One region of the Caballeronia sp. Sq4a genome, then DNA from elsewhere that is predicted to be linked to it. Evidence: riboswitches for the same ligand, from Rfam matches in the RefSeq annotation. Region 1 holds a riboswitch; the other holds the start of a gene.
What was found. A riboswitch is a leader RNA that binds a small molecule or an ion and turns the genes downstream of it on or off. The one in region 1 is predicted to bind cobalamin.
Positions count from the first base shown of each region.

Region 2: another riboswitch for cobalamin. It lies ahead of LDZ24_RS02985 (TonB-dependent receptor domain-containing protein); the one in region 1 lies ahead of cobG (precorrin-3B synthase).

Region 1 covers NZ_CP084251.1:708,085-720,278, reverse strand. Annotated here, with positions in the region: gene cobW (cobalamin biosynthesis protein CobW) at 1-607, shown strand, start outside; gene cobN (cobaltochelatase subunit CobN) at 612-4,385, shown strand; gene LDZ24_RS17255 (ATP-binding protein) at 4,382-5,395, shown strand; gene LDZ24_RS17250 (VWA domain-containing protein) at 5,509-6,078, shown strand; gene cobJ (precorrin-3B C(17)-methyltransferase) at 6,057-7,700, opposite strand; gene LDZ24_RS17240 (precorrin-2 C(20)-methyltransferase) at 7,697-8,425, opposite strand; gene LDZ24_RS17235 (precorrin-8X methylmutase) at 8,422-9,048, opposite strand; gene cobG (precorrin-3B synthase) at 9,041-10,255, opposite strand; cobalamin riboswitch at 10,379-10,567, opposite strand; gene cbiE (precorrin-6y C5,15-methyltransferase (decarboxylating) subunit CbiE) at 10,652-11,860, shown strand; gene LDZ24_RS17220 (cobalt-precorrin-5B (C(1))-methyltransferase) at 11,879-12,194, shown strand, end outside.
Region 2 covers NZ_CP084250.1:642,754-654,947, forward strand. Annotated here, with positions in the region: gene LDZ24_RS02960 (SIMPL domain-containing protein) at 1-674, opposite strand, end outside; gene LDZ24_RS02965 (EVE domain-containing protein) at 754-1,212, opposite strand; RNA gene ssrS (6S RNA) at 1,305-1,487, opposite strand; gene LDZ24_RS02975 (cell division protein ZapA) at 1,592-1,906, opposite strand; gene LDZ24_RS02980 (ATPase) at 1,903-2,292, opposite strand; cobalamin riboswitch at 2,532-2,827, shown strand; gene LDZ24_RS02985 (TonB-dependent receptor domain-containing protein) at 2,912-4,783, shown strand; gene LDZ24_RS02990 (FecCD family ABC transporter permease) at 4,819-5,817, shown strand; gene LDZ24_RS02995 (ABC transporter ATP-binding protein) at 5,814-6,593, shown strand; gene cobT (nicotinate-nucleotide--dimethylbenzimidazole phosphoribosyltransferase) at 6,606-7,658, shown strand; gene LDZ24_RS03005 (adenosylcobinamide-GDP ribazoletransferase) at 7,660-8,421, shown strand; gene cobC (alpha-ribazole phosphatase) at 8,406-8,975, shown strand; gene LDZ24_RS03015 (cobalamin-binding protein) at 8,983-9,876, opposite strand; gene cobD (threonine-phosphate decarboxylase CobD) at 9,873-10,868, opposite strand; gene cbiB (adenosylcobinamide-phosphate synthase CbiB) at 10,861-11,802, opposite strand; gene cobU (bifunctional adenosylcobinamide kinase/adenosylcobinamide-phosphate guanylyltransferase) at 11,806-12,194, opposite strand, start outside.

The DNA of each region.
Region 1 (12,194 bases):
ACGCAAGGCCGATCCGAATCTCGATCACGAATCGCCGTTGCACGAGCTATTCGAAGATCAACTGTCTTCGGCTGATCTCGTGATCGTCAACAAGACCGACCTCATGGACGCCGACGCACTGCGCCGCGTGGAGGCACTCGTGCGGCCCGAGATTCCGCCGCAAGTGAAGGTCGTGCCCGCGCAAATGGGCAAGCTCGATCTGCATGCGCTGCTCGGTCTGCAATCGGCGTCCGAGGACAGCATTCATCTTCGCCACGATCATCACGGTTCTGCCGACGATGAAGGCCACGTGGACCATCACCATGACGAATTCGATTCGGTCGTCGTCGAAGGACAAGTGGAATCGCGCGAACAGGCCATTGCGGCGTTGCAGGCGCTCGTGGAGAGCCACACGATCTATCGCGTGAAAGGGTTTGCCGCGCTGCCGGGCGCGGGCATGCGTCTCGTGGTGCAAGGCGTGGGCCGGCGTTTCGACAGCTATTTCGACCGGCGCTGGAACGAAGGCGAAGCCGCGAGCCGCTTCGTGCTGATCGGAGAAGACCTCGATGGTCCAACCTTGCAAGCAGCGTTGAACGCGGCGCTGGCGAACGCGCTCGCGCAGGCCTGACGCAATGCATCTGTTACGCACGACGCCCGGAGGTTTCGTCGATGACGCAGCAGGCGTCATGCGTATCGAGCAGACGCGCGCACCGATCGTCGTGCTAAGTTCGGCCGATACCACGCTCGCGCTGCTTGCAAGCGTGTTTCCGCGTCTGGAGCCGGGCTTTCCCGAGGTGCGGCTCGCGAATCAATCGTTTCTGCGCCAGCCCGCATCGGTCGACTTCTATGTCGACGATGTATTGCGTCATGCACGCGTCGTCATCGTCGATCATCTCGGCGGTGAATCGTACTGGCCTTATGGCATCGAGCGAATCGTGGCGCTCGCCGAGCGCGAGAAGCAGATGCTCGCCATGTTCTCGGGCGATCTCACCGAAGACCCGAATCTGATCAGCAAAAGTACCGCGGATGCCGCGTTCTGCCGAGAGTTGTCACGCTATCTGCGCGAAGGCGGCGCGGGCAATGCCGAGGAATTCCTGCGCGCGATCGGTTATCACGCGTTCGGCTTCGGTCGCGCGCCGCAAGCGCCGCGTCCGCTGCCTGCCGTGGCCATCTATCATCCCGAGCGCGACATCGCCGCAATCGACGACTGGCGCGCGCGCTGGACCGACGGCGCGCCCGTCGTCGCGATCCTGTTTTATCGCGCGCATCTGCAGGCGGGCAACACCGCTGTATTCGATGCGCTCATCGAAGCGCTTGAAAAGGAAGGGCTGAATCCGCTGCCGATCGCGATTGCTTCCCTCAAGGAAAACGTGAGCCGCGAAGTGATCGCGCGCTTGTGCATGGAGCATCGCGCATCGCTCGTATTGAACACGACTGCGTTTGCAGCGAGCGTGATCGGCGAAAGCGAAGACTTCGACATTGCGGGCGATGCGCCCGTGCTGCAAGTGATACTGAGCGGCGGCAATCGCGAAGACTGGGAAAAGGACAACCACGGCCTCAACTCGCGCGATGTAGCGATGCATGTCGCGCTGCCCGAGGTCGATGGCCGCATCATCACGCGCGCGGTCAGCTTCAAGGGACTCGCGTATCACTGCGCGCAGACGCAAGTGGACGTGGTCCGTTATCAGGCCGATGCCGAACGCGTTCGCTTCGTCGCCGAGTTGAGCCGCCGCTGGTGCAAGCTGCGGCATACGCCTAACCACGAGAAGCGCATTGCGCTCGTGCTCGCCAACTATCCGGCGAGCGAAGGGCGCATCGGCAACGGCGTGGGACTCGATACGCCGGCATCCGCGGTCGGCATCCTGTCGATGCTCGCCCGCGAAGGCTATCGCGTGGGCGAATTGCCGGAGAGCGGCGACGCGCTCATCGCCGCATTGACGCAAGGCGTGACGAACGATCCCGTGGTTCGCGATATGCGACCGGCGTTGCAAAGCCTTTCGCTCGACGACTATCTCGACGCTTATCGCGCGTTGCCCGCCGATGCACGCGCCGCGCTCGAAAAGACCTGGGGCGCGCCGCAAGACGATCCTACATTGAGGCGCGGCCGCTTCATGATCGCGGGCTATCGCTGCGGCGAAGTGTTCGTCGGCATTCAGCCGTCGCGGTCGCGCGAGCGTAACGACTACGCGAGCTATCACGATGCCGAACTTGTCCCGCCGCACTCCTATCTCGCGTTCTATTTCTGGCTGCGCATGCGCTTCAACGCGGACGCGCTCGTGCATGTCGGCAAACACGGCAATCTGGAATGGCTGCCGGGCAAGAGCGTCGCGCTGTCGGCATCGTGCTGGCCTGATCTGATTCTCGGGCCGATGCCGCATCTTTATCCGTTTATCGTCAATGATCCGGGCGAGGGCAGTCAGGCCAAGCGGCGGGCGCAAGCGGTCATCATCGATCATCTGATGCCGCCGCTCACGCGCGCCGAGAACTACGGTCCGCTGCAAGACCTCGAACGGCAAGTCGATGAGTACTACGAAGCATTGATGGTCGACGTTCGGCGCGCGAAGCTGTTGCGCAAGTCCATACTCGCGAGCATCGTCGAGAACAAGCTGCACGAAGAGCTCGGCCTCGATGCCCCGCGCGATACATCGGGCGAAGACGCGTTGCTCACGCGCGCCGATGCGTATCTGTGCGAGCTGAAAGAAGCGCAGATTCGCGATGGACTCCATGTTTTCGGCGTGTCTCCGCAAGGCGTGCAGCGGCGCGATACGCTGCTTGCGCTCGGGCGTTTTCCGATCGGCGACGGTCAGGGCGCGAACGCCAGCCTCATCACCGCGCTCGCGCGCGATCTGCAATTAGGCGATGACTTCGATCCGCTCGACGCCGACTGGGCCGCGTCGTGGCAGGGACCGCGTCCGCAGGCATTGCAGTCGATGAGTGATGCTCCCTGGCGTCATCACGGCGACACGCGGGAGCGGCTGGAATGCCTCGCCATGCAACTTCTCGAAGGCGAAGCGGCCGCGCCCGGTTTGCATACGGAACGCGTGCTCGCGCGCTTACATGGCGATGTGCTCGCGCGGCTCGATGCATGCGGACCGCAAGAGTCACTGCAACTTAAGCGCGGTCTCGAGGGCCGCTTCGTTCCGCCGGGGCCGAGCGGTTCGCCATCGCGCGGCAGACCCGACGTGCTGCCGACGGGGCGTAACTTCTATTCGGTCGATACGCGCGCATTGCCGACGCAAGCCGCCTGGTCGCTCGGGCTCAAGTCCGCGAACTTGCTCGTCGAGCGGCACGTGCAGGACCACGGCGATTTTCCGCGTGCCATCGGTCTGTCCGTGTGGGGCACGGCCACCATGCGCACCGGCGGCGACGACATCGCGCAGGCATTCGCGCTCATCGGCGTGCGGCCGAAATGGGCGGCGGGCAGCCATCGCGTCACCGACTTCGAGATTCTGCCGATCTCCATCTTCAACCGGCCGCGCATCGACGTTACCCTGCGCGTATCCGGCTTTTTCCGTGATGCGTTCGCGAATCTCATGCATCTGTTCGATGCGGCCGTGCAGGCCATAGCGGACCTCGAAGACGAGCCGGAAGACGTCAATCCGATTCGCGCGCGTATTTTGCGTGAGCGCGACGAGTTGATTGGACGCGGCGTCGATGCCAAGGAAGCTCGGCTGCGTGCCGGCTGGCGCGTGTTCAGCACGAAGCCGGGCGCGTACGGCGCGGGCTTGCAAGAACTCATCGACCTGAAGCAATGGGAAACCGATGCCGACCTGTCCGCCGCTTATCAAAGCACGGGCGGCTATGCCTATTCGCAAGCCGTCGACGGCGCCGAAGCCCGGTCTACCTTCGGCGCGCGGCTCTCGACACTCGATGTGGTGCTTCAGAATCAGGATAACCGCGAGCACGACTTGCTGGATTCGAACGACTATCACCAGTTTCAGGGCGGAATGATCGCGGCCGTGCGTTACTTGTCGGGCGTGCAGCCGCAGGCGTACAACGCGGATCACAGCAACCCCGCCGCGCCGCGCATGCGCACGCTGAACGAAGAGATCGCGCGTGTCGTGCGCTCGCGCGTGGTCAATCCCAAGTGGATCGACGGCGTGAAGCGGCATGGCTACAAAGGCGCGTCGGAACTCGCCGCGACGGTCGATTATCTCTTCGGTTACGATGCCACCGCGCGCGTCGTCTCCGATCATCAATATGCGCTGGTCACGGATGCCTACGTGAACGATGCCGGTACGCGCGAATTCATCGCGCGGCACAACCCGCACGCGCTCCAGTCGATCTGCGAGCGCCTGCTCGAAGCGATGCAGCGCGGGCTGTGGCAGGAACCCGGCGCCTATCGGCAGTCCGTGACGCAGCATCTGCTCGATGTCGAGCAGCAACTCGAAGGCCGACAGACTTGAACGAAACCTCATTTTTCCCCGCGTTTCCTTTCACCGCGCTCGTCGGGCAAGCGCCGTTGCAACAGGCGTTGCTGCTCGCGGCTGTCGATCCGTCATTGGGAGGCGTGCTCGTGAGCGGGCCGCGCGGCACGGCGAAATCCACGGCGGCGCGCGCGCTCGCTGAACTCTTGCCGGAAGGAAAACTCGTCACCTTGCCGCTCGGCGCGAGCGAGGAGCAACTCATCGGCACGCTCGATATTCAAAGCGCGTTGCGCGATGGCGGCGTGAAGTTCTCGCCGGGCTTGCTCGCAAAAGCGCATCGCGGCGTCCTGTATGTCGACGAAGTGAACCTGCTGCCGAATCCTCTCGTCGATCAACTGCTCGACGTGGCAGCGAGCGGCGTGAATATCATCGAACGCGACGGGATATCGCATCGGCATGACGCGCGGTTCGTGCTGATCGGAACGATGAATCCGGAGGAGGGGGAACTGCGCCCGCAATTGCTGGATCGCTTCGGGCTTGCCGTCGAACTCGCGAACTGCTTCGACGCCAACGTGCGCCAGCGGATCGTCAAGGCGCGACTCGCATTCGATTCGGATGCCGAAGCATTTCGCGCGCAGCATGCGGATAATCAGGCGGCGCTCGCCGAACGCATCGAAGCGGCGCGCGCGGCACTCGACCAGTTCGATTTCGATGACGTCGTGCATGCGCATGTGAGCGAGCTGTGCATTGCAGCCAACGTCGATGGCCTGCGAGCCGATCTCGTGATGCTGCGCGCGGCGCGTGCGCTCGCGGCGCTCGAAGGCGCGGAATACGTCGAAACGAAGCATGTTGATTGCGTGGCCGATGCGGTATTGCGGCATCGCCGGCGCGAGCCTGAGGCGCCAAATCGTGAAACATCGCGCGAATCATCGCGCCCGGAAGGCAGCGCGAATACCCCGCAAGGCGGCGACTGGGGCTACATGCCGCCGGAGCCCGTCGGCATCGCGAAGGTCAAGCAGGTCAGGCCGCTCGCCGCAAAAAAAGCCTGAGCCATCGAAGGCCCGACGCCGATGCGAACGCGCATCGTCTTCGATGGCAGGAGGCGCGTTCGCGTGGGCGAGAACATGGGCGTGAAGGGCTCGCTACTGCATCGGTCGACTGGATGGCGACGCTGCGCGCCAAACGCAACGCACGCTTCGATGCCGGTCACTTGCGCTATCGACGCGGCCAAGGCGAAGCATCCGCGCTGCATTGCTTCGTGCTCGATTGCTCCGGCTCGATGCTCGGCGGCGAACGCCTCGCGCGCGCGAAGGGCTTGCTGATCGCGCTGTTCGACCGCGCGTATCGCGAACGCGCGGAGGTCGCGCTGGTGTGCTTCGGCGGGGGACGCGCGGAAGTGCGTCGTCAGCCGGGAACGGCGCATTGGTTCAATGACCGCTGGATCGCGCCGATTGGCGGCGGAGGCGGCACGCCGCTCACGCTCGGATTAGCGACGGCATCGACCGTGCTTGCGCGAGCCGCGCGTCGCAAGCCTTCGCAACGCCGCTGGCTGTGGCTGTTGAGCGATGGACGCACGAACGAGCGGCCCGCGGCGCCCGCGCTTGCGGACCGTATCGTCGTGGTGGATTTCGAGGAAGGACGCGTGCGGGTCGGCGGGGCGCACGCGCTGGCGCTCGACTGGCGCGCGCAGCATATACCCGCCGAATCGCTTCAATACGAGCGAGGCGTATAGACCCATTCGCCGTCGCCGATCACGCGCGTCTTAGACGACCCGACGATCACCATCGTTCGCATATCGACGAGACCGCCGTGCAATTCGCCGAGCGTCACGACGCGCATCGTTTCTGCCGGACGTCCCACATCGCGGCCGAGCACGACGGGCGTAGCCGCGTCGCGATACTCGCGCACGATGTCGATTGCGCGATCGAACTGCCACGGTCGCGCCTTGGATAGCGGGTTATAGAACGCCATCACGAGATCCGCTTCGCTTGCATGCCGGATGCGATGCTCGATCACGTCCCAGGGCTTGAGGTTGTCCGATAGCGACAGCACGCAGAAGTCATGGCCGAGCGGCGCGCCCGCGCGCGCGGCCGTTGCGAGCGACGCGGACACGCCCGGCACGATAGCGAGTTTCACGGCGGCCCATTCGGCATGCGTTGCCCATCCCTCGTCGAGCGCTTCGAGCACGGCGGCAGCCATCGCGAAGACGCCGGGATCGCCCGACGATACGACCACGACCTTTCGCCCTTCGCTCGCGAGTTCGAACGCATGTCGTGCGCGCTGCAACTCCTCGCGGTTATCCGTCATGTGGATGCGCTGGTCTGCGCGAAACGGGCCGGCCATGCGCACGTACGTTTCATAGCCGAGAACGTCGTGCGCGGAAGCGAGCGCGGCTTGTGCGGCAGGCGTCATCAAGTCTGCGCTGCCGGGGCCTAGACCGATGACGGTCAACGTGCCACGCGCGCGACCGATGGACTCCACGTCGAGAGGCGCGTGGCCCACGCTCAGCGCGATTCCGTTCGCGCGAAGCGCGTCATTAGGCGGCTGTTCGCTGCTGAAGCGAAGGGGCACGTTGAGCGCGTTGGCAGCATCGCTGAGCGCATCGAACGTCATGCTTTCTGTCGGTGCGACCAGCGCGGCAAGCGCAAGCGGCGAGAGCCCGTGCTCGCGCAATGCATGCTGAACGCGATCAGCAGTCGCATCGTCCTGCGCTTCGATCCACGCGGCCACGCAACGCGGATGAATCACGAGACTGCTCTCGTCGTTCATCACATGCGGCGTGATGCGCACGGCAAGGCGCGCGTCCTCTGCGCGGGGCAAGTCGGCCTGATTGAGCCACGGTGCATGGCCTTCCACGCGCGTGGTTTCGCCCGCGAGCAGATCGGACACGAAACGCTTGCCGCGCTCCATATCCGCCAGCGCGTAGCCATCGGGCGGCGCGAGCAGGCACATGCCGAAGCGCAGTTCGCCGCTCGTCGTGATCGCGGGCGTGATATCGAGCGCCGCGCCGATCTCGCGCGCGAGCACATTCACGCCGCTCGTGCCACCGAGCAGCGGCACGACGGCGCTGCCATCCTGCGCGACCGCGAGCACTGCCGGCTCCGCGCATTTGTTCGTGAGACAAGGCGCGAGCGAGCGAATGACGATGCCAGCCGCGCACAGCGCGACGATAGGCGTGGCTGCCAGATAGAGCGCTCGCACGTGCGCGCCGAAATCGTCGTAGGCGATATCGGCATGAACCCGGTTGGCGAGACCATGCACGAGCGACCCCGGATAACGCGCCTGAATGCGGCGCGCGACAGGAAGCGCGCTTTCGCCGAGCACGACGATCGCGATCGATGACGCCGCGTTCATGCCTGCCATTTCTTCCCCGGCACGACGAGCAGCGAGAAATAGGGCGACGCCATCGGATCCACTTCATCGAGCGGCACGATCCGTTGATTCGCCATCGTCGCGCGCTCGACATAGAGCGCGCGCTTGTCCAGCCCCAGATCGGTGAGCACGCGCCGCACTTTGTCGAAGTTGCGGCCGAGCTTCATCACGACGGCAGCATCGGATGCTTCGAGCTTGCACTTCAACTCGTCTTCCGGCAGCACGCCGGACAGCACGCAGAGACTCTGATTGCGATAAACGAGCGGCACGCCGAGCACGGACACGCCGCCCAGCATCGAACATACGCCGGGCACGACATGCGCATCGAAACGTCCGGCGAGACGGTCGTGCAGATACATGTACGAACCGTAGAAGAAGGGATCGCCTTCGCAGATCACGGCCACATCGCGGCCCGCTTCGAGATGATCCGCAATGGCGAGCGCGGCTTCGTCGTAGAACGCGCTGATGATCGTCTCGTAGCACAGCGGCGGTTCGAGCGCTTCGGTCGTCACCGGATACACGAGCGGCAGGCGTGTCTGCGCGTCGTCGAGATGCGCTTCGATGATGCCGAACGCGTTGCCCTTCTTGCCCTTCGCGACGAAATACGCGACCACCGGCGCGGACTTCAGAAGCCGCAGCGCTTTCACGGTAATGAGTTCGGGGTCGCCTGGACCGACGCCGAGACCATACAGGCGTCCGCTCATCATTCGTTCTCCGAAGCAAGTGCATTGACTGCGGCGGCGGCCATCGCGCTGCCGCCGCGTCGTCCGTGTAATGCGACGAAGGGCACGCCGCGGCTGTCGGCTGCGAGCATCGCCTTCGATTCCGCCGCGCCGATGAAACCGACTGGGAAGCCGAGAATGAGCGCGGGCTTCGGCGCGCCGGCATCGAGCATGTCGAGCAGATGAAAGAGCGCGGTAGGCGCGTTGCCTATCGCGACAACCGCGCCTTGCAGATGCGGCCGCCAGAGTTCGAGCGCAGCGGCAGAACGCGTGTTGCGCATCGCGCGGGCGCGCTCGGGCACGGACGGATCGCCGAGCGTGCAGATGATGCGGTTACCGGCCGGAAGACGCGCCTCCGTGATGCCGTGGGCGACCATGCGGGCATCGCAGAGTATCGGCGCGCCGGCTGCGAGAGCCGTGCGTCCCGCGTCGCCCGCGCCGGGAGAGAAGCGCAGATCGTCGACGATATCGACCATGCCGCACGCGTGAATCAGCCGCACGGCGAGCTTTTCGAGGTCGGGCGGAATGGCGCTCAGGTTCGCTTCGGCGCGGATCGTCGCGAAAGACTGGCGATAAATCTCGGCGCCGTCGCGGATATAGTCAAGCATCGGCATGGCTCCGGGCGAGCCACGCGGCCGCCTCTTCGATAGATACGTTTGGTGCGACGAGGCGCGCGTCGACATACAAGTCATAGCGTCCAGGCGACACCGCAATCAATGTGTTCGCGACGGGATGCGCGGCGGCGCACGAGCGTTCGCAGCCGCTTAGATGCACATCGTCGTGCACAGGCAGCAGCGCGGCGAGGCGGTGCGCATCGGCTTTGGTATCAGCGCGACTCTTCGCGCAACCCGACGAACCGGCGCACGCGATGAGGCGTGCAAGCGGATGGTCTGCGCGCGTGATAAGGCCGAGCGCGTTCATGCGATCGAGCACGTGTTCTGCATGTCGCGGCATGACGCCGGGTACGAGCACGCCTTGCCAGGGCGTCATCAAGAGCCGGCCTTGCGCGTGTGTCGAAGCAAGATCGGCGAGCGCGTCGAGCGTGGCGGCGTCGAGCCGTCCCAGTTGCGTCTGCGCGCCGACATACCCGTGCGCGCCGTCCGGCATCGGATGCGCGCCTAAGCGCAGCGCGTCGTTGACCGGCGCGCGACGCCAGGCCGTATCGATAGGATCGAACGAAAGCATCGCGAGAAAGCGCGTCACGCCGATTCGCGCGAGCAGGTCACGCATGCGATGTTCGTCGTTCGAAGCGAGCGCAACGAACGCGCGCAGCGCCGCGAGCACGAAGTCCACGACACGCTCTCGCGCGATGCTGCCGAGCGCGGGTGAGTCGTTCATACGATGCGGCATCGAGCCCGCGAAGCCGAACGCGTAACGCGCGCCGTCGTCGAGCGCGGAAAGCCACAGATCGTGCGGATGATCGAGCATCGCGAGCCGTTCGCCGCCGTCGACTTGCAGCGCGAATTTCGGCGACAACGCGTGCAGCGCGGCATCGGACTGCATCGCGGTGACGATGGCGGCGGCGAGGCCGCGCGTGGCGTCGCTCGCGAGTGGACTCAGCATCACGTTGCGCAAGTCGTCGCCGCCTTCGGCTTGTGGACCGAGGCCCGCGTTCAGCGCGAGATCGACGAGTTCCGCGTGGGCATCGGCGCGAATGCCGCGCAGTTGCAGATTCGCGCGATTGGTCAGCTCGATGACGCCCGAGCCGCACCTAACGGCCGCGTGCGCGACGGCATGCGCCGCGTGCGCGTGGAGCTCGCCGCCGGCAAGACGCAGGCGCGCGAGCCCGCCGTCGCGCGCCTGCACGATGCGCATGAGGCCGGGACAAGCCGATGGCCGCGGTGTCGGAAAAGAAGCGTTCAAAAGCGTGACCGGTGCGATTCTCGCTTCGGGCGATGCCACCGGTACACCCCGCCCGGACGGCGTCGCGCGAATAATGCGTGCAAAGCGTGAGTCGGCAGGTCTCTTGGCTGGCAGGTCTGCGCCCGCGCCGGCCTTCCCGGTATAAACCAGTGGCAGTGGAGCGCGGACTCGCTGCGTACAATTGCGGGGGCAGCCACAGTTTCGCTGTGTTCCCTGTTAGGCCCGCGGGTTGAACCGTTGGGCACCGACGTACCGATGTATTATGCCCGCTTTTATCGACCATCAGAACGCTTCGTGCAGGGCATCGTCGCATGAAGCGCGTCGCGAACCGCAAGGAGGGCACGCCCCATGTCGAGCTGGCTGACCGTGGTAGGCATCGGCGAGGACGGCTGGCAGGGCCTCAGCCGCGCGGCGCGACGGGCGCTTGTCGAGGCCGGCGCGATCCACGGCGGCGAGCGTCATCTTGCGCTCTTGCCTGCGCGTATAGCCGCGCGCCGCGTGCCGTGGCCCAGCCCGTTTTCTCTCGATGCCGTGCTTGCCGAGCGCACGCGCGGCATGCCCGTATGCGTGCTCGCGAGCGGCGATCCCATGTTCTTCGGCGTCGGCGCGACGCTCGCTCGCGAGCTTTCCGTCGACGAGATGCGCGTGATTCCCGCGCCTTCGTCGCTGTCGCTCGCCGCTGCGCGTTTGCACTGGGCGTTGCAGGACGCGCGCTGCGTGTCGCTTGTCGGGCGGCCCGTTGCGTCGCTGCTCGCGCATGTGTTTCGCGGCGAGCGCCTGCTGGTCCTGAGCGCGGACGGCGCGACGCCCGCTGCGATCGCAGCGCTCTTGACGGCGCATGGATTCGGCCCGAGCCGCATGACGGTGTTCGAGCATCTCGGCGGCGTGAACGAACGCCGCATCGACGAGCGCGCGGACGACTGGCGCGAGCCGTTCGTGGCGTCGCTCAATCTCGTGGCCATCGAATGCCGCACGCATGCGGGTCATGCCGGGCCGCCGCTCACGCCCGGCCTGCCCGACGACGCCTATCGTCACGACGGCCAGCTGACCAAGCGCGATGTGCGCGCCGTCACGCTCGCGCGCCTTGCGCCGCAGCCGCGCGAACTGTTGTGGGATGTGGGTGCGGGCTGCGGGTCGATCGGCATCGAATGGATGCGCGCGCATGTGTCCTGCCGTGCCATCGCCATCGAAGCGAACGAGGGCCGGCAGCGTCTGATCGAACATAACCGCGATGCCCTCGGCGTCCCCGCGCTACAACTCGTCAAGGGCGAGGCGCCCGCCGCGCTCGCGGGCCTTCCCGCGCCCGACGTCGTGTTCATCGGCGGCGGCGTGACCGTGCCGGGCGTGCTCGATACGTGCTGGTCGCGACTGCGTCAGGGCGGGCGGCTGATCGCGAACGCGGTCACGCTGCAAAGCGAAGCCGCGCTCGTCGACTGGCGCGCGCGGCATGGCGGTGAACTCGTGCGCATCGGCGTGGCGCAAGCGGAACCGCTCGGCGGCTTCGATACCTGGCGGCAAGCGTTGCCCATTACGCTGCTGTGCGCAAGCAAGCCGTGACCGCATTCGACGCTCATCATGCGTGACGAGACATCGGAACAACCCGCGCCGCTCAGAAGCGGCTACACGACCGGAAGCTGCGCGACCGCGACGAGTCTCGCAGCCGCGCGTCTGTTGCTGACCGGGCAGGCGAGCGATCGCGCGGAGATCGTGTTGCCCAAGGGCCAGCGCGTCACGATGAAGCTCGAATTCTGCCGCGCGGTCGACGGCATGCGCGATGCAGCGGAAGCGGGCGTCATCAAGGATGCAGGCGACGATCCGGACGTGACGCATGGCGCGCTCGTGTTCGCGCGCGTGTGTCTCTCGGCGGCTACGGGCGTGCGCTTTCACGCCG
Region 2 (12,194 bases), on a different replicon from region 1:
CCGGCTTCGAGCGCCATCGGCGCGGCCATCTTGGCATCCGCGCCCATGGCGCGCGATTGCATCATCATCACCGGGCGCGGCGCCACGCCGCTATGCCCGATGTTCACCTCGCGAATCGAATAGCTGCTGTAGCCGAACGCCTGCGAGGCGGCTTGCGCCTGCTTGCGGAACGAATCGATGGCCTGCGTCGAGAGCTTCTGCTCCGCGGCGCGCTGCGCTTCCGGCGACAGCGAAAACGTGACGTTGCCAACTTGCATCGACGAACTCATCTTGCCCGCGAGCTTCGAGGCCGCCGCGAAGTCGTGCGATTCGAGCACGATCTCCGTGCGTCCGCGCCATGCGGATATCTTGCCGTCGCGGTCGGTGGACGGATACACCGTGAACGAGCCGCTTTTCGCGGTCACGCCATCGACACCCTTCGCTTCGCGCAATGCGGCTTCGGCGCGCTGATTGAGCGTCGCGGTGAGCGAGGAAGGATCGGCGGCTTCCTGCTCGTAAAAGAGCGTGATGGTGACCACATCCTGCGGCACCTGCGCGCTCGCCTGCGCCGAAAGCGAGAGCACGCCCGCGGGCTGCGGATTGGCGATGACCGTCTGCGCAGCGGCCGAGGCGGAATAGGCGAGAGTGGCGCTCGACATCGCGAGGGCGAGGGCGGCGGCGGTTTTCTTGTTCATCATCGAAGGACTCCAACGCAAGGCGTCGCGTGATTCGCGACCGCACTTAGGCGTCGGCCTCCAGCCCTTAGTTCCTGCTCTAGACGAGGCGTTCGGTAATAAAGCGCCATTCGTCCTCGGTGACCGGCGTGATCGACAGCCGGTTGCCGCGCGCGAGCACTTGCATGCCGGCGAGTTCCGCGTGCTCGCGAAGTTCGGCGAGCGGAATGAGCCGCGTCTTCTTCACGAAGCGCACATCGACGAGCATCCAGCGCGGCGTGTCCTGCTTGGATTTGGGATCGTAGTAGGCGCTCTTGGGATCGAACTGCGTGGGGTCGGGATACGCCGTCGAGCAGACCTTCGCGATTCCCGCGATACCGGGCTCGGGGCAACTCGAATGGTAGAAGAGCACGCCGTCGCCGATTTGCATCTGGTCGCGCATGAAGTTGCGAGCCTGATAGTTGCGCACGCCGGTCCACGGCAGCGTCTTCTTGGGCGCGTGCGCGAGATGATCGATGCTCGCTTCGTCCGGTTCGGACTTCATCAGCCAGTAGCGCATGAGTTCGGCGTGAAGGAGTGTGCGTGCGGTTTTGGGCGATGCAAACAAAAACGGCACCGGTAAGAACCGATGCCGTTCGTGCTTCCAGAAATAAGGTCCCCGCCTCAGCCGCTAGGCCGGCATCCTGAACCTGGGTTCAAGATTGGTCGCGGTAAGCAACACTTCGGGTACATCAGACAGAGTGACGCGCGCGCCCGTGCTGCAACGTTCCGCAACCGTGCCAATGTAGCATTGGTTCAAGGAATATATGACCTTGGCGTACCAGGCAGGGAGACCTCACTGTACACCAAACGTTTGGTCCTTGCAGCCCTTGCCTGCGTTTCTCGCGGTATCTTTTTTTGATGGATATCGCGACGCTGATTAGATCAGCGCATGACCGTCAGTGCGCTTCATATTGCGCAATGACAGCGCCGAGCTGCTCGTTCATCGAATGCATGGTGCGGCGGATTTCCTCGGCGGGGAACGCTTCGCCGTGGCGCACGCTTTCCTGCAGCTTGAGCAATTCGGACGCCAGCGAAAGCGCGGCCATTACCGCGATGCGGTCCGTGCCGCGCACGCTGCTTGCGTTGCGTACCTTGTTCATTTCGGCATCGACGCGGGCCACGGCTTCGCGCAGCGCGGCCTCGGTTTCCGGCGAGCACGCGAGGCGATACTGCTGGCCGAGAATGGATACTTCGATCTGCGTGGTCGTCATGCCTTCTCTCCTTGATGATGCTCGCCGTGCACTTCTTCCGCGTGCGCATGTTCGTGCTGCGCTTCGCGCGACGCGCTGGATTCGGCGTTCAGAAGATCGAGCTGATTGTCGCTTTCGGCATGATGCGCTTTGCCGCGCGGCAGCTTTTCGAGGATCGCGTTGAGGCGCACTTGCGCGTCGTCGATCTTCGCGGACAGCGAATCGCGTTCGCCTTGCAGCGTGTCGCGCTCGTGGCGAACCTGCGCGAGTTCGGCCTGAACGCTGGCGTAATCGGCGCGCAGCTGTTCGATTTGTGCTTCGAGCGCGAGACGCGCCTGATTGTGGCGCTCGCTGATCTTGATCAGCCGGCCGATGTTCCCTGACAGTGATTCGAGTTCGTTGAGCATGTGCTGCGTCCTCTAAAGACCTGGCATTTTAGCGCGGTTCAACGGTGCTTCCGATAATTGTCTCGTTTCGAGACGTAACAACACGCGATCTTGCGCGCATCGCCGCGTATTCATGTGCGGAATGGCCGCGCGTGACGCACTCGGATGCGCGGCTGACGACGCTTGCTCGTCGCTCGCTCGTCGCTCAAGCCTCGCGATGACGGGGCGCGCGCCTTCTTGACGGCCCCCATGCGCGCTCCTACACTTGCCGCACTTTTGGTGCTCGCGCCGCCTTTCTTGCGGCGCAGTCAAACGGGAAACAGGAAGCGTCGTCTCGCCTCGCGCGGCTCGCCAACCTGTGCTGCCCCCGCAACGGTAAGCGACCGCAACGCAAGTTGCAAGTCGTCCCTCGCGCGTTTCTTCGTGTTGCTCCGTGGTCGTTCGCCATCAGAGACGCGACTGCAAGAAACGTGTCGGCGCCACTGCGCTTTCATGCGTGGGAAGGCGGGACGATGCGTCGCCAGCCCGGATACCGGCCAATCGTCCAGCGCGCCGATGCCTTGCAAGACGGCGCGCGCGTCGCGCACAGACCTCGCGGGGAGCGGGGCACGCGCCAGTCTCCAACGGGAACGCTCCACACATGCTTTTGCCTTCGTCCGGCCTCATTCGTCGCGCGGCGCGCGTCGTGATGTGCGCCGCCGCGAGTGCGCCGCTTGTCCAGGCCGCGCACGCCGATTCCGATTCTCCGTCGCAGACACTCGCGCCCGTCGTCGTCACGGCGACGCGCGGCGCGCAACGGCTCGCCGATTCCATCCCGCAGGCAACGCTCTTCGACGCGCAAGACATCGCCGACAGCAATGCAAACGATGTGCTCGGGCTCATCGCGCTTGCGCCCGGCGTGCAGATCACGCGCAACGGCGGGCCGGGCGCGACCTCGGGCGTCTTCATACGCGGCGCGTCGTCGACGCAATCACTGGTGCTGATCGACGGCGTGCGCGTCGAATCGGTCTCGCTCGGCGCGGCGCAGTTGTCGCAACTGATGCTCGATCAGACCGGCCGCGTGGAAGTGGTCAACGGCAACGTGTCGGCGCTGTATGGATCGAATGCAATCGGCGGCGTCGTGCAGATTTTCACGAAGGAGGGCGAAGCACATCCGCCGCGCTTTCACTTCGAAGCCGAATACGGCAGCTATCACACGCAGCGGCAGTCGGCGGGCGTCGACGGCGCGCTCGATGCCGATGGCCGCACCACGTTCAGCCTGAACGTGTCGCGCGAGAAGACCGACGGCTTCTCGTCGATCGATCCCGCGCGCGCGCCCGCCGCGAATCCGAACGCGAACGGTTATCTGAACGAAAGCGTCGCCGCGACGCTGCGCCACAAGTTCAGCGACAAGTGGGACGCAGGCGTGCGCTTTCTGCAATCGAACGGCGTGAACAGCTTCGACGATCCCTACGGCGTGCCGACCGATCTCAACGAATCGCATGATCGCGTGCGCTCGGCGTCGGTGTTCGCGAACGGCAAGCTGACCGACAACTGGACGACGCACTTCACCGTCGCGCAGGGGCAAGACCGCGCGAACATCGAGCACAACGGCGTCTACACGAGCCGCTTCGACTCGGAGAACCATCAGTATCTGTGGCAGAACGACTTTCGGCTCACCGAGGCGCACAAGCTCGTATTCGGCTACGAGCATCTCGACCAATCGCTCGACTCCGATCAGTTCAGCGCGCCCGACCGGCATGTGAACTCCGTCTTCGCGGGCTATGTCGGCCGCTTCGGTCCGAGCGAAGTGCAGGCCAACGTGCGCCGCGACCAGTATTCCGACTTCGGCGGCGCGAACAGCTACTATCTGGGCTACGCGTACAACTTCGATTCGCACTGGCGCGCGAGCGCGAGCTACGCGGCGGCGTTTCGCGCGCCGAGCTTCGACGATCTCTACTATCCGTTCAGCGGCAATCCGTCGATACAGCCTGAGCGCAGCCATTCGGCCGAGGCCGCGTTGCAGTACGCATCGGACAAGATCGGCGTGGTGCGCGTGACGGCGTTCGAGACGCGCTATTCGAATCTGATCGACTACGTGGGCGACAGCAGCGGCTTCTACACCGCGCAGAACGTCGGGCGCGCGAAGGTGCAGGGCGTCGAGGGATCGTGGGCGGGGCACGTGGGCGCAACCGACGTGCGCGCGAGTGTGACGTTTCAGAATCCGGTCGACGAGACGAATCACGAAGAGTTGACGCGTCGCGCGCGGCGCTTCGCGTCGCTGTCGGCGCATCGCTCGATCGGGCGCTGGCGCGTGGGCGGCGAATGGATCGTGAGCGGCGCGCGCAGCGACTACGATTCGACGCTCGCGGGCTACGGCGTCGTCAATCTTTCGGCGCAATACGACATCACGAAGTCGTGGTACGTGAATGCGCGCATCGATAACCTGTTCGACCGCAACTATGAACTGGCTTACTCGTACAACACGCCGCGTCGCGGCGCTTACGTCACGGTCGGCTGGCATCCGTCGTGAGCCACGCCGCTGACGCGCGCCGCCCGATGAAGGCGATGCACGCAACGCGCGCCACCGCGATCTGGCTCGCGCTCGCGGCGGCGGCTCTTGGCGTGCTGGCGGCGTCGCTAGCGCTCGGAAGCGTCGCGCTGCCGCCATCGCGCGCCATCGCCGCGCTGCTGCATGCGCATGCGGCCACGCCCGATATCGCCGATGAGATCGTGCTGAACCTGCGATTGCCGCGCGCGCTCGCGGGCTTCGCGTCGGGCGCGCTGCTCGCGCTCGCCGGCGCGCTGCTGCAAGTGCTGCTGCGCAATCCGCTCGCCGAACCGTACGTGCTCGGTGTATCCGGCGGCGCGGCGGCGTTCGCGCTTTCCGCGATGCTCGCGTCGATGCCGTGGTGGGGCGTCGATCTCGCCGCGTGCGCGGGCGCGCTCGCATCCATCGTTCTGGTGCTTGGCCTTGCTCGCACGCACGTGTGGCACGGCGAACAGGACGCATCGCCACGGCTCTTGCTCACGGGCGTCGTGGTCGCGGCGGGCTGGGGCGCGCTCATCACGCTGATACTCAGCATCGCGCCGGAGAACCGGCTGCGCGGCATGATCTTCTGGCTGACCGGCGACCTCAACGGCGCATCGACGCCGTGGCCCGCGATGCTCGCGCTCGGCGTGGCGCTCGCGTTGATCGTGCCGTGCGCGCCGCAGTTGAACGTGCTGCTGCGCGGCGAAGCCACGGCGCGTTCGCTCGGCGTGCCGGTGGAACGCGTGCGGCTGCGCGTGTATCTCGTGGCATCGCTCGCGGCTGCGGCGGCCGTCACGACGGCGGGAACCATCGGCTTCGTCGGGCTCGTGGTGCCGCATCTGCTGCGGCTCGCGTTCGGCAACGATCAGCGCATGCTCGTGCCCGCCGCCGCGCTCGCGGGCGGCCTCGCCGTGATGAGCGCGGACCTCGCCGCGCGCACGGTCATCGCGCCCGCGCAGTTGCCGGTGGGCGTCGTCACGGCGCTGATCGGCGTGCCCATGTTCCTGTGGATGCTGCTGCGAAGGCCGCGATGAAGCCGCTATCTGTCGACAATCTCGTCTTGCGCGCGGGCGCCCGAACGCTCGTCGATGGCCTTTCTACGACCATCGCGGCGGGCGAAGTGTGGTGTATCGCCGGGCCGAACGGCGCGGGCAAGACCACGCTCATCGGCGTGCTGGCGGGACTCGCGAAGCCGGCGTCCGGCGCAATCACGCTCGGCGGCCGCGCGCTCGCGTCATGGCGCGCGGCGGACCTCGCCCGCGAACGCGCGCTGATGCCGCAAAGCACGCACGACGCCTTCAGCGCGACCGTGCTCGACACCGTCCTGCTCAACCGCTTTCCGTATCTGACGGGCTGGGGCTGGGAAAGCGAAGACGACCGCGCCGCCGCGCACGACGCGCTCGCGGCGCTCGGTCTCGCCGACCTGGCTTCGCGCGACGTGCTCACGTTGTCGGGCGGCGAAAGGCAGCGCGTGGCGCTCGCCGCCGCGCTATGCCAGCAAGCGCCGCTCGTGCTGCTCGACGAACCGCTCGCGCATCTGGACCTGCATCATCAGATCGACTGCCTGCATGCGCTCGCCGCCGCGGCGCGCGACGAGGGACGCGCCGTCGTCTTTTCGTGCCACGACCTGAATCTCGCGCGCCGCTTCGCCACGCACGCGCTACTACTCGACGGCCAGGGCGGCGCGCATGTCGGTGCTGTCGCCGACGTGCTCACGCCCGCGCGCGCGAGCGCGGCGTTCGGCTACCCGCTGGTCCTGATCCGCGATGGCGAGCACGAAGCGCTCGTGCCTTCGCTTCACACTTTCTGACGAGGAACGCCGATGTCCACCGCCCACGCGCTGCCCAAGCCTAGGCCGCTCGACCGCAGCATCGAACCGGAGCTGCGCCGCATCATCGACATGAAGACGAAGCCGCCCGGCAGCCTCGGCCGGCTCGAAACGCTCGCGCTGCAAATCGGGCTGATCCAGCAGACGACGAAGCCGCGCATCGAGCGTCCCGCGATGATCGTCTTCGCGGGCGATCACGGCATCGCGGCCGAAGGCGTGAGCCCGTATCCGCAGGAAGTGACGGCGCAGATGGTCGCGAATTTTCTGGCGGGCGGCGCGGCGATCAATGCGTTGTCGCGCTCCGTCGGCATGGCGCTCGAAGTGGTCGATGCGGGCGTCGCGACGCCCATTCCGGTCGATCACGGTTACGAGCGCCTGTCGCTGGGTCTCGGCACGCGCAACTTCGCGCGCGAGGCGGCGATGTCGCGCGAGACGGCGCTCGAAGGCATCGCGCGGGGCGCGGCGCGCGTGCGACACCACGCGTCGCTCAGGACGAACGTGATCGGCTTCGGTGAAATGGGCATTGCGAACACATCGGCGGCGGCGTGTCTGATGAGCCGCTTGTGCGCGCTGCCTATCGACGAATGCGTCGGGCGCGGCACGGGCCTCGACGATCGCGGCCTCGCGCATAAACGCGCCGTGCTCGGGCGCGCGCTGGCATCGCATGCGGCGAGCGGCGACGCGATCGACACGCTCGCCACCTTCGGCGGCTTCGAAATAGCGATGATGACGGGCGCGTATCTCGCGGCGGCAGAAGCGCGCATGACCATTCTCGTCGATGGCTTTATCGCGACGTCCGCGCTGCTCGTCGCGTCGCGAATCGCGCCGGACGTGCGCGAGTACTGCGTGTTCGCGCATGCATCGAACGAAGCGGGGCATCAGCGCATGCTCGCGCATCTGGACGCCGCGCCGCTCTTGCAACTCGACATGCGTCTGGGCGAAGGCACGGGCGCGGCGCTCGCGCTGCCGATCCTGCGCGCGGCCGTGGCTTTCGTCGACGAAATGGCGAGCTTCGATGCGGCGGGCGTCTCGAACAAACAAGCCTGACATGAACCGGCCGCTCGACGAAGTGCGCTATTTCTTCACGGCGCTCGGCTATTTCACGCGCGTGCCGGTGCCGCGCTGGGTCGGCTTCGAGCGCGACTATCTGAACGCGGCGGCGCGCTACTTTCCGCTCGTCGGCGCGATGGTCGGCGGCGTCGCGGCGCTCGTCTATCTCGCCGCGCTGCGCGTGTTTCCCGCAGGCATCGCGGTGCTGCTTTCGATGGCCGCGACGCTTCTGCTCACCGGCGCGTTCCACGAAGACGGACTCGCCGATTGCGCCGATGCCTTCGGCGGCGGCTACACGCGCGACGACGTGCTGCGCATCATGCACGATTCGCGCATCGGCGCGTTCGGGGCCATTGCGCTCGTCATCGCGCTCGCGCTGAAGTGGCAAAGCCTCGCCGCGTTGCCGCCGATGCGCGCAGTAGTCCTGATGATTTCCGCGCACGCTGCGAGCCGCGCGTTCGCGATCAGCTATCTCCTGACGCTCGATTACGTGCGCGCCGAAGGCAAGGCGAAGCCGGTCGCGCAGCGCATGAGCGCGATGTCCTTCGCGATCGCGATGCTCTTTGGTTTGCCGTGGCTCTTTTGCTTCGGCTGGAGGTTCGCCTGCGTCGCGATTTCCCTGCTCGCGTTGCTGCGCGTGGTCGCCGGGCGTTACTTCGTGCGGCGCATCGGCGGTTATACGGGCGATTGCCTCGGCTGCGCGCAGCAGGTTTTCGAAATTGCGATCTATCTCGTCGGGCTCGCATGGACCTCGTCCTGATACGTCACCCGGCTGTGGCCGTCGATGAAGGCGTCTGCTACGGCCAGACCGATGTGCCGCTTGCCCGCGATGCGCGCGCTTCGGCGCATGAGATCGACGCGCGCATGCGTTCGCTCGATGTTCCCGCTTGCGTCGATGGATGGCACACGAGTCCTTTGCGCCGATGCGCTTTGCTGGCCCAGGCGCTCGGCACGGCCCGCATCGACGCGCGGCTCTCCGAACTGCATTTCGGTGCATGGGAAGGCCGCGCGTGGAACGATATCGACCGCGCGCTCATCGACGCGTGGGCCGCCGATATCGAGCACGCGCGTCCGCACGGCGGCGAGAGTCTCGCGCAGTTCGGCGAGCGTGTGACGGGGTGGTTCGATGAGACGTTCGCGAACGCGTCGAATGCGGTGCATGTGGTCGCGCATGCGGGCGTGGTGCGGGTGCTCGCCGCGTATTTGCTGCGCGTGGATCGGGCGAGCGTGTTGCAATGGCCGATCGCGTTCGGTGGGATCGTGCAGCTTCGGCGGTTCGGTACGGGGTGGGGGCTCGTGAGGTGGAATGCGTAGCGCTTCGCTAACGCCGCTTCCGCGCCAAATCCAGATCACGACAAAGCTGCGCCGCCCCGAGCGCCAGACGCGGCGTCGGTCGATTGATCAGATCGCCGTCGATGCCGAACAGATTGCCACGCGCGACCGCCGTCAGCGACGTCCACTGCTTCCACCGGTCGAGCGCGGGCAATGGGCGGTCGGGCTTCGTCGCGCCGGGCGTCGCGGTCACGATCGCCTCGGGGTTCGCGGCGAGCACGGCTTCGGTCGAGACGGTCGGCACGCGCGGCGCTTCGGCAGCGAACACGTTCACGCCGCCGCATAGCCCGATCACTTCGCTGAACACGTTGTCGCGATTGAGCGTCATCAGCGGATCGTCCCAGACCTGATAGAACACGCGCACCGGCGGCTGTTGCGCGTACTGCGCGCGCAGTGCCGTGATATCGCGCGTGAAAGCCGTCGAAGCGGCCCGCGCCGTGTCTTCGGTGCCGAGCAGCGCGCCCAGCTTGTCGATGCTCGCGGGGATATCGGCGAGATGCTTCGGCTCGCTGAAGAAGAGCGGGATGCCGAGCGCCTTCAGCTTATCCGTCTGACGCGCCGCATTGCCGTGCCGCCACACGACGATCAAATCCGGATGCAGCGCGACGATTCGCTCGAGATCGAGCGCCTTGTTGTCGCCGACGCGCGGGATCGACTGCGCTTCTTTCGGATAGTCGCTATAGCTCACCGTGCCGACGATGCGCGCGCCGCCGCCCGCCGCGTACAGCAACTCCGTGACGTGCGGCGCGAGGCTCACGACGCGCGTCGCGGGCGCGGTGAGCGTGACGGGAGCGCCGGCGTCGTCCGTGACGGTCAGCGACGCGTGCGCGTGATTCATCGCGAAGAGGGCGGCGCATGCGCAAAGATTGAGCCGTACGTTCATCCCGCAATCTCCGCAAGCCCGCGTTCGAGCCGCGCCCAATCGCCTTCGCTGCCCGGCAAACCGACGCGCACACTCGGCGTCATATCGGACCGCTCGAACAGCCGCGTCCAGATGCCGCGCGTCGCCAGTTCCTGTTGCAGCGACCGCGCCCGCGGCGTTAGCGTCCATGCGAACAACGGCGTGCCGCGCACCTCGAACCCATGTCGCGCGAGGATTGCAGCGAGTCGCGCGCCGTCGCACTGCAAACGCTCGCGCGTCTCCGCCTGCCACGCGTGGTCGGCAAAGGCGGCCATGACCGCATGCCGCGCCGGCCCGCCGACCGTCCACGCGCCCAGCATGTCGCGCAACGCGTCGAGCAACGCAGGCGCGGCGAGCACGAAGCCCGCGCGGATGCCCGCCAGCCCGAAGAACTTGCCGACCGAACGCAACACGACGAGACCATCGCGAGCGCTTTCATCGGCGAGCGACGCGGCCGGATCGGCGTCGGCGAAGGCTTCATCGACGATGAGCGTGCCGCCGCGCGAAGCCAGCCGCGCGTGCCAGCGCAGCAGTGTTTCGCGGTCGAGCCGCTCGGCCGTCGGGTTATTCGGATTGGCGACGATCACGTGATCGAGCGACGCAGGCAACTCCGCGCAGGCGATATCGAGCGGCACCACGCGATGCCCCGCGCGCGCGAACGCCGGCGCATATTCGCCGTACGTCAGCGGCGCGACGCCCACCGTGCCGCGCTCGAGCAGATACGGCAGCGCGCGGATCGCCGCTTGCGAGCCCGCCACCGGCAGCGCGAGCGGCGCGCCGTAGTAACGCGCGGCGCAATCGGCGAGGCCGTCGTCGTCTTCGGGCAGGCGTCGCCAGGCGTCCGGCGGCACGGGCGGCACCAGATAGCCGCGCGGATTGATGCCCGTCGAGAGGTCGAGCCAGTCGTCGAGCGGTATCGAATAGCGGCGCGCGGCGTAGCGCAAGTTGCCGCCGTGCGGAATCGGATCAGGCATTCGTCGTCACACTCAGGATGGCGAGGACCAGAAACACGGCGAGCCACAGCAGCACCGAACGGTCGATGAGCCGCAGCGCCGCCACGACATGCCGGGGCGTCGCGTTGTGGCCCGCGCCGAGCGTCGGCCGCGCTTCGAGCACGCCGTGATAGACCGCCGCGCCGCCGATCAGCACGTTCAGGCTGCCCGCGCCCGCGGCCATCACCGGGCCGGCGTTCGGACTGTCCCACGAACGCGCCTGCGTGCGCCAGCAGTGCCACGCCATGCCGGTGTCGCCGGTGAGCGCGTAGCTCGCGGCCGTGAGACGCGCGGGCAGGTAGTTGAGCACGTCGTCGAAGCGCGCCGCCGCCCAGCCGAAGCGCAGATAGCGCGGCGTGCGATAACCCCACATCGCGTCGAGCGTGTTCGCGAGCCGGAACGCGAGCGCGCCCGGCCCGCCCGCGATCGCGAACCAGAAGAGCGCGCCGAAGATCGCGTCGTTGCCGTTCTCCAGCGCCGATTCGACCGCCGCGCGCGACAACGCCAGCTCGTCCGCCTGCGACGTATCGCGCGACACGATGCGCGAGGTGAGCGTTCTCGCGCTGTCGAGATCGCCGAGACTGAGCGCCCGCGCAATCGGCGCGATGTGTTCGCGCAGGCTCTTTGCGCCGAGCGCGAACCACAGCAGCATCACGTGAACGATGCATGCATACGCGAACGGCAGCACGCTCACGACGAGCCACGCGATGCAAACGGGCGGCGCGACCGCGACGATCCACGCGAGAATCCCCGCCGGCCGCGCGCGACGCCCCGTGTTGAGCCGCGCTTCGAGCCTCGTCGCGAACTGGCCGAACGCGACGAGCGGATGCCGCCCGCGCGGCTCGCCGACGATGCGATCGACGATCACGCCGAGCACGGCGAGCAGCGACATCGCGTAGACGGAAAGAAGGAGCATGCTTCAGTTCTTCAGGATGAGCGGCAGGCCCGCGACCATCAACATGGCGCGCGTGCTGGCGGCCGCGACGCGCTGGTTCAGCCGGCCGAGCTCGTCCACGTAAAGGCGCGTGACCGAGCCGAGCGGCACCACGCCGAGCCCGATCTCGTTGCTCACGACGATGACCTTGCCGCGCGCATCGGCGAGAGCGCGGTCGAAGGCATCGAATGCTTCGATGGCGGCGGGCGGCAGCGTGGCGGGCTCTTCGAAGGTGGAATCGGAAGGGCAGAGCAGATTCGCGAGCCAGAGCGTGAGGCAGTCGATCAGCACGCAGTGTCCCGCGCGATCCGCCTCGCGCAACGCGCCCGCGAGGTCGAGCGGCGCTTCGACGAGCGTCCAGTGCGCGGGCCGGC